One region of the Propionispora vibrioides genome, then DNA from elsewhere that is predicted to be linked to it. Evidence: riboswitches for the same ligand, from Rfam matches in the RefSeq annotation. Region 1 holds a riboswitch; the other holds the start of a gene.
What was found. Region 1 has a riboswitch for FMN ahead of BMW43_RS19005 (ECF transporter S component). Riboswitches for the same ligand answer to the same signal wherever they lie in the genome.
Positions count from the first base shown of each region.

Region 2: it holds a riboswitch for FMN, as region 1 does, so the genes downstream of both, ribD (bifunctional diaminohydroxyphosphoribosylaminopyrimidine deaminase/5-amino-6-(5-phosphoribosylamino)uracil reductase RibD) here and BMW43_RS19005 (ECF transporter S component) in region 1, are expected to answer to the same signal.

Region 1 is NZ_FODY01000034.1:8,671-12,081, reverse strand. It holds gene BMW43_RS19010 (bifunctional homocysteine S-methyltransferase/methylenetetrahydrofolate reductase) at 1-1,278, opposite strand, end outside; gene BMW43_RS19005 (ECF transporter S component) at 1,316-1,897, opposite strand; FMN riboswitch at 1,963-2,139, opposite strand; gene BMW43_RS19000 (hypothetical protein) at 2,183-2,413, opposite strand; gene BMW43_RS18995 (DHA2 family efflux MFS transporter permease subunit) at 2,499-3,411, opposite strand, start outside.
Region 2 is NZ_FODY01000001.1:130,550-133,960, forward strand. It holds gene BMW43_RS00735 (riboflavin synthase) at 1-570, opposite strand, end outside; gene ribD (bifunctional diaminohydroxyphosphoribosylaminopyrimidine deaminase/5-amino-6-(5-phosphoribosylamino)uracil reductase RibD) at 521-1,672, opposite strand; FMN riboswitch at 1,762-1,893, opposite strand; gene rsgA (ribosome small subunit-dependent GTPase A) at 1,975-2,868, opposite strand; gene pknB (Stk1 family PASTA domain-containing Ser/Thr kinase) at 2,868-3,411, opposite strand, start outside.

The DNA of each region.
Region 1 (3,411 bases):
TTTGTCGGCACTGGCAATAGCATCGCCTGTAACCGCCAGTACATTGCGCAGGTTTTCAATATGGCCGGCCAGCAGACTGGATTTTAGAGCGTTGACATTTTTATCCCGGCAACAGATATGGGGCATCGTGGCAATGCCTGCCTCGCGCTGGATTTTGGCGGCCAGCATCACCGAATCCACCCTGGCTTTGGCCATGGGGGAGTCGGCTACGGTGATTAGATCAACTCCGGCCTGACGGCAAAGGTGGGCGTTATGCAAAATTTTATCAACCGAGGTATCAAAGGGCGGGTCCAGCTCCACGGCAACTACGAATTCGCCGTGCGACAGTTTGTCACGCAACTGGTTAGGCGCGGCCTTGACCGGAAGCACCTCCCGCACCGTCACCGGTCTGTCTTCCACCGGCGAAACGGCCGACTGATTCAGTCGCTGAGCCGTCTTTCTAATATGTTCCGGCGTTGTACCGCAGCAGCCGCCTAAAATCCGTACGCCCAAAGCGCTGATTTGTTCCATAACTTCGGCAAAGTAATCGGGATTCTGAGCATACACCGTACGTTCATTGACAATCTCCGGATAGCCGGCATTAGGCAGGACTGAGACAATATCGCCGCGGTCGCGTCCGGTCAGGTTTTTCAGCGCATTATATAAATGCGTCGGCCCAACACCGCAGTTAAACCCGTAGGCGTCAATAGCGGCAATCTGCTTAACCTCCCGGACAATCCGTTCGTTACTGATGCCCCGGCGGGTAAAGCCGTCCGGCGTAGTGGCAAACTGGGCCCAGATAAAGGCCTCCGGCCGCTGCCGCTTGATATGAGCGGCCACCTCGGCCAGATAGTCGGTGCTGCTGAAGGTCTCAAAGACAAACAGGTCAACACCTTCCGCCAAAAAAGTATCGGCCAGGAACAGATATTCCGCTAAAATCCGGCTGCGATCCCCTTCGGCTGTTCCGGAAATAATTTCGGGTACCGGACCGATATCGGCCGCCACCCAGACGTTCTTCCCGGCGGCTGCCTGCCGGGCAATATGATAGCCGGCCTTGATGATTTCTTTCACTTCTTCCTGCGGCAATTGCAGCGAAAAAGAATTGGCAGAAAATGTATTGGTCCGGATCAGCCTGGCACCGGCCTCGATATATTGGCAATAGATAGCTTGAATCTGAGCCGGTTCGGTCAGATTGGCCAGTTCGGAGAAGGCGGTGTCACGGCCGGTGAGCGCCGCATAGTAGGTTCCCATCGCCCCGTCGGCCAGGACGCTGTGTTTCTGTAAATATTCCTTAAACAAATGATACAACCCCTTACTCTAAGTCAACGGCCTGTGGCTAGCCTTCATGCAGCAGCGGCAATACCTTACGGTAAAGCAGCAGGGTAAATACGGCAATCACAAGGCCCTTAATGGCGTTAAACGGCGCAATCGCCAAGGTAACAAAGGTTTTTAAATCAACAATATGCGGATTGGCCGCCGATCCCATGGCGATGACTTGTTCCAGCGGGAAATGCAGCACCGCCTGATATAGCGGGATCAAGACAAAATAGTTAAGCAGCGAAGCCGCCGCCACCATGGTTACCGAGCCGGCCGTCAACGCCAGAAGCGCTCCCTGGTAGCAGCTATGCCGGCGATAAACCAGTCCGGCGGGGACTAAGAAGGCTACGCCCACCAGAAAATTGGCCAGTTCGCCGATGCCGGCCGTCTGGGTTCCTGCTATGTGGAGCATATTTTTGATCAAATCGACCAGCACACCGGCCACCGGTCCCAGGGAAAAAACGGCAATGACCGCCGGCAGTTCACTGATATCCAATTTCAAAAAGGCCGGCAGCATCGGAACAGGCACTTCAAAAAACATCAGCAAAGTAGCCACCGCTGCCAATAGACCGATCTTTGCCAGATACTGCGTCTTATACATTACAAGTCCTCCCTCTATCCGGGAAAAGCAAAAGCCCGGAAAATCTCCGGGCTGAAAAGATCCTCTTTTATCTTCTTTCATCCAGACTGTACTGTCGGCCTTGGAATCACACCAAGTCTGCCTTATACTACTCTCCCATTAAAACCATCACGCTTTATAGAAGAATAGTATTACGGCTCGTGGGCTTGCAGCGAAAACTGCTTACCACCGGTTGGGAATTTCACCCTGCCCCGAAGATATATCGTCTTATTTTTTTGTTTATCATACCAGATTTTCCACCAATACTCAAGTAGCCGTTATCTGGCTGCCGGCGCCGGCGACAAAGTAATTTTCGGTGATTTGTGCAATATCCGGCGGCAGTCCCAGCGCTCCCATATTGTTCAAAACATTAACCTGCAGGAGAATGTCGATGCCGGCCGGCACCACCACCGGTTCATTGTTGACAATGCTGCTCAAATTACCAAAAACAAACACTCTTAGCACGTCGTTAATATCGCTTGCCACGGCCACAACCATCACATCCTCCATCCGTACTTCAACCGGCCGTTACGGCAGCGGTTCACTGCCAGTATATGCCCTGTTTTCACCACCGGCTACAACTCTAATCAGCTTCAGCCCGGCGACCTGTAATAAAGAAAGAAAAGAACGCCCCGCACAAACAAAGAAGGGACAAGGCAAAAAACACATCTTCAAAAGACAATACGCTGGCATGTTGCTGCAGCATTTGTCCCAGTAACAGTTTGAATTGGGCGTACTGCTCCGGCAGGAGTCCCCGTCCGGTGCTCCAGCCGTGCAAGGCCTCGGATAGCAGTTGGTTATCCATCCCCTTATCGCCCCATAACGTCCGCAGCAGGCTATACAGTTCCTGCGTCGACCGGACCGCCGGATTCAGATAGGCGTTCAATACCTGGGAATGATGGATTTCCCGGTTGGTCAGCAAAGTTTCAACAAAGACAACGCCAATACTGCCACCGATAATTTTAGCCAGATTAAATACGCCCGACCCGACCCCGATCTTGTCCTTAGGCAACGACGCAATGGCACAGTTGCTTAACGGCGACATGGTAAAACCCAGACCAATCCCCAGCATAACCAGACGGATGAAAAAGTTCCGGGACGAAAAATCAGGATTGATCTGACTCAACAGATAAATGGCCAACGAGATGAGCAAAATGCCGCAAGCGGTAGGCAGCCGCGACCCGAAGCGGTCGGCCAGCCGACCGCCGACCGGGGCAAACACCACCATGGTGGCCGTCATGGGCAGCAGCATAATGCCTGCCGTCATGGAACTGTAATTTAAGATGGTCTTTAAAAAGAAGGGCAGCAAAAACATCGCGCCATACATGGCGACAAAGGATAAAAATCCGATGATATTGGCAATGGCAAAATTTTTGTTTCTAAACAGCGTCAGCTCAATCATCGGCTGTTTTACATATAGCTCGACCATGATAAACAGCACCATGGCGGCACCAGCCGTATAGAACAGCGAAACAATATATAAAGAATCCCAGCCT
Region 2 (3,411 bases), on a different contig from region 1:
TTCCACATACTTTCCGATCATATCGACTTCCAAGTTAACCGGATCTCCCTTCTGTTTATGTCCCAAAGTGGTCAGAGAAGCTGTATGCGGAATTAATGATACGGTAAACCACTGATCGCCGCAGTCGACTACGGTAAGACTAATGCCATCAATGGCAATAGAACCTTTTTTTATAATATACCGCATAATTTCGGCATCTGCCGTAATCTTGATTAGAATGGCAATATCATTTTTCTCCTTGACGGCAATGCGTCCTACTTCGTCAATATGACCTGCTACAATATGCCCTCCCAAGCGGTCGCCAACCCGGAGTGTTCTTTCCAAATTAACATAGTCACCGGGTCTTAAATTTGCCAATGCAGTTCTATCAACAGTTTCCGGCATTACATCAGCGGCAAACCAACCGTTCGCCAGTTCTACTACGGTAAGGCAAGTGCCATTAACGGCAATGCTGTCACCCAATTTTGTCTGATCCAGCACAGTATTGGCATTAATCGTCAAACGAACCGACTTCTGGCCTCTAGCTATGGCCCTCACTGTTCCCAATTCTTCCACAAGTCCTGTAAACATCACGGCCCTCCCTTCGCTGCATGTAAGCAGTCAGCAATATATCTTTTCCAATATTTTTCACCTGCATGTCTTCAAGTACGGTAGCCTGCGCCATATCGCTCAGTCCCAATCCACCAACAGGTCCCGGCGCCGTTTTGCCGCCAATTATTTTAGGTGCGATAAACCAGTGCACTTTATCTACCACATTCTCCGCTAGTACCGAAGCATTCACCTCGGCCCCGCCTTCCACAAGAATACTTGTTATATTTCGTTGACCAAGCTCAACAAATAAATGTCGTAACGAAACACCTCTCCCGGCAACCAACGGCAGTGTAAGGACCTCTGCCCCCTTCGCTTGCAAAGCTGCCAGTTTTTCCGCCGAAGCCTCCGGCCCGACAGCTATGATGACAGGCGCCTCACAGTCACAAAGCAGCTTTGCCTCTAACGGAATCCGTCCCTTACTGTCCACAATCACGCGGATGGGATTTTTGCCGCCGCCCGGCAAGCGCGTCGTTAGCGACGGATCATCGGCAAGAACGGTTCCAATTCCCACTAAGATAGCATCGTACATATTACGCAAGCCATGGACATACTCTCTTGAACGCTCACTGGTAATCCATTTGGAATGGCCTGTATAGGTCGCAATTTTACCGTCCAGTGTTATTGCCGTCTTTAATACACCAAAGGGCAGTCCTGTGGCAATCCATTTGATAAATACTTCGTTCAGCTGTGCCGCTTCAGCGGCACAAACTCCCTCCAGCACCTCAAGACCATGCTGTCTGAGTTTCTGAATGCCTTTTCCTCTGACAAGCGGATTAGGATCAGTCATTGCCACAACGACCCTTTTCACACCGGCTGCAATTATGGCATCTGTGCAGGGGCCTGTGCGCCCATGATGGCAGCAAGGTTCTAATGTGACATATAGCGTTGCATTTCGTGCCAGTCTCCCAGCCTGGGCGAGCGCATGTACTTCAGCATGGGGTGTTCCTGCAGCCTGATGCCAGCCTTGGCCGACGATGCTGCCATCAGCAACAATGACCGCCCCAACAACAGGATTGGGTGATGTACGTCCCAGCCCTTGCGCCGCCAGCATCAGTGCCTGTTTCATATATAATTCATCCATGCCAGCCTCCTATAAAATAAAAATCCCCTAAAAACCGCAGGGGGTTTTAGGGAAATAACATACCAAGCCTATTAAACTGATGGCCCGTTTGTAGCCTTTTCCCATCCAGACTATACTGTCGGCCCTGGAATTTCACCAGATCAACCACAAAGGTTCGCGGGCTTTACCGCCGGTAAGGAATTAAAAGATGCACTCTTTTTCACCTTGCCCCAAAGGCTAAATCTATTCTTATGTATAGGTATATGATAATAAAATATTGACGATTAGTCAAACGGAATTTTTAAAAATTTACAGGACACGCTCTAAAACTTATTCCGTTGTTCCCGAAGCTCACCGATAATCTCCAAATAAGAGGCATAGCGGCTCTGAGCTATGTGGCCGTCAGTGACGGCTTCCTTTACCGCGCACTGCGGCTCCTTGACGTGAAGGCAGGAAGAAAACCGGCAATGGGCCGAGTATGGTTCCATTTCCGGAAAGCAATCTGCCAGCTGTGCCTCTTTAATGCCGGAAAACTCCGTAAAGCTAAAACCAGGGGTGTCGACGACAAACCCTTCCCCTCCCGCTAACGGCAATAACTGGGCAAACCGTGTCGTATGTTTGCCACGTCCAATCTTCTCACTTAATTCACCGGTAGTCAATTGAAACCCCGGTTCTATTGCGTTTAAAAGAGTTGATTTTCCCACACCCGACGGACCGGCGAAAGCGGAAATTTTTCCGTACAGAATCTGTTTTAATTCCGCTACACCGGTGCCCTCTTTGGCGGAGAGAGCAAGCACCGGATAGCCGATCGCTCGGTACAGGTTAATAATATCCTGCAAACGGTCCGCCGGCAATAGCTCAATCTTATTTATGCACAGGTATGCTTTTAAACCGGACAAAGCGGCAAGCACCAGAAAACGATCGACAAGTCCCACATGAAGGTCGGGTGTGGCAGCGGCAAATGTGACGATTACTTGATCAACATTGGCGACCATCGGTCGCTCCAATTTGGTACGCCTAGGTAAAATCTGCTCAATAACTCCCTTATCCGGTCCGTTGAGCGTGTACTGCACGATATCCCCAACTAACAGGGAAAAACGTTCCTGCTTCATTCTGCCTCGCAGGGTGCAAGTAATTTGGCTCGAATTGGTTTGCACATAGTAAAAGCTATTATAGGTCTTTACTACAATGCCCTGTATTAACTCATTCCCCTGCATCACAATGTCTGCTCCTGGGTCAGTGTTCCATTCAGATACACCTGCATGCGCACTTGCCCTACGCCTTCAATTTGCTTTTCAATCTTATCGCCAGGCTTGTGAGCGCTTTCGTAAACCACTCGCCGGCCATTGGTGTCTGTAACTACGATTTGGACAACCTGGCGCGACGCCCCGTCAGGCACAGTAATCTGTACTATAGCCCGTTTAATGGCACTAGGCGCACTTCTTGCCACAGTAAAATCAATAGAAGTGCCCTCCGTCACCTCGGCTGCGGCAGGCGGATTCTGACCGATGATCGTACCGGGAGGATACTTGTCGCTGGCCTCTTCCGTTACCTTGCCCTGCTTCAGCTTCAGGCTTTCCAGCTGTGTACTCACGGTAGTTAAAGGCGTTCCCTGAAAATCAGGCAGTACAATTTTGCGGGGAGTCGGGCCTTTGCTAACCACCAGATCAATAGGCGTACTCTTATTTACATGAGCCGGCGGACGGGGATTTTGGCTAATAACCGTATCGGCCGCCACATCCGTGGAGAACTGTTCGTCA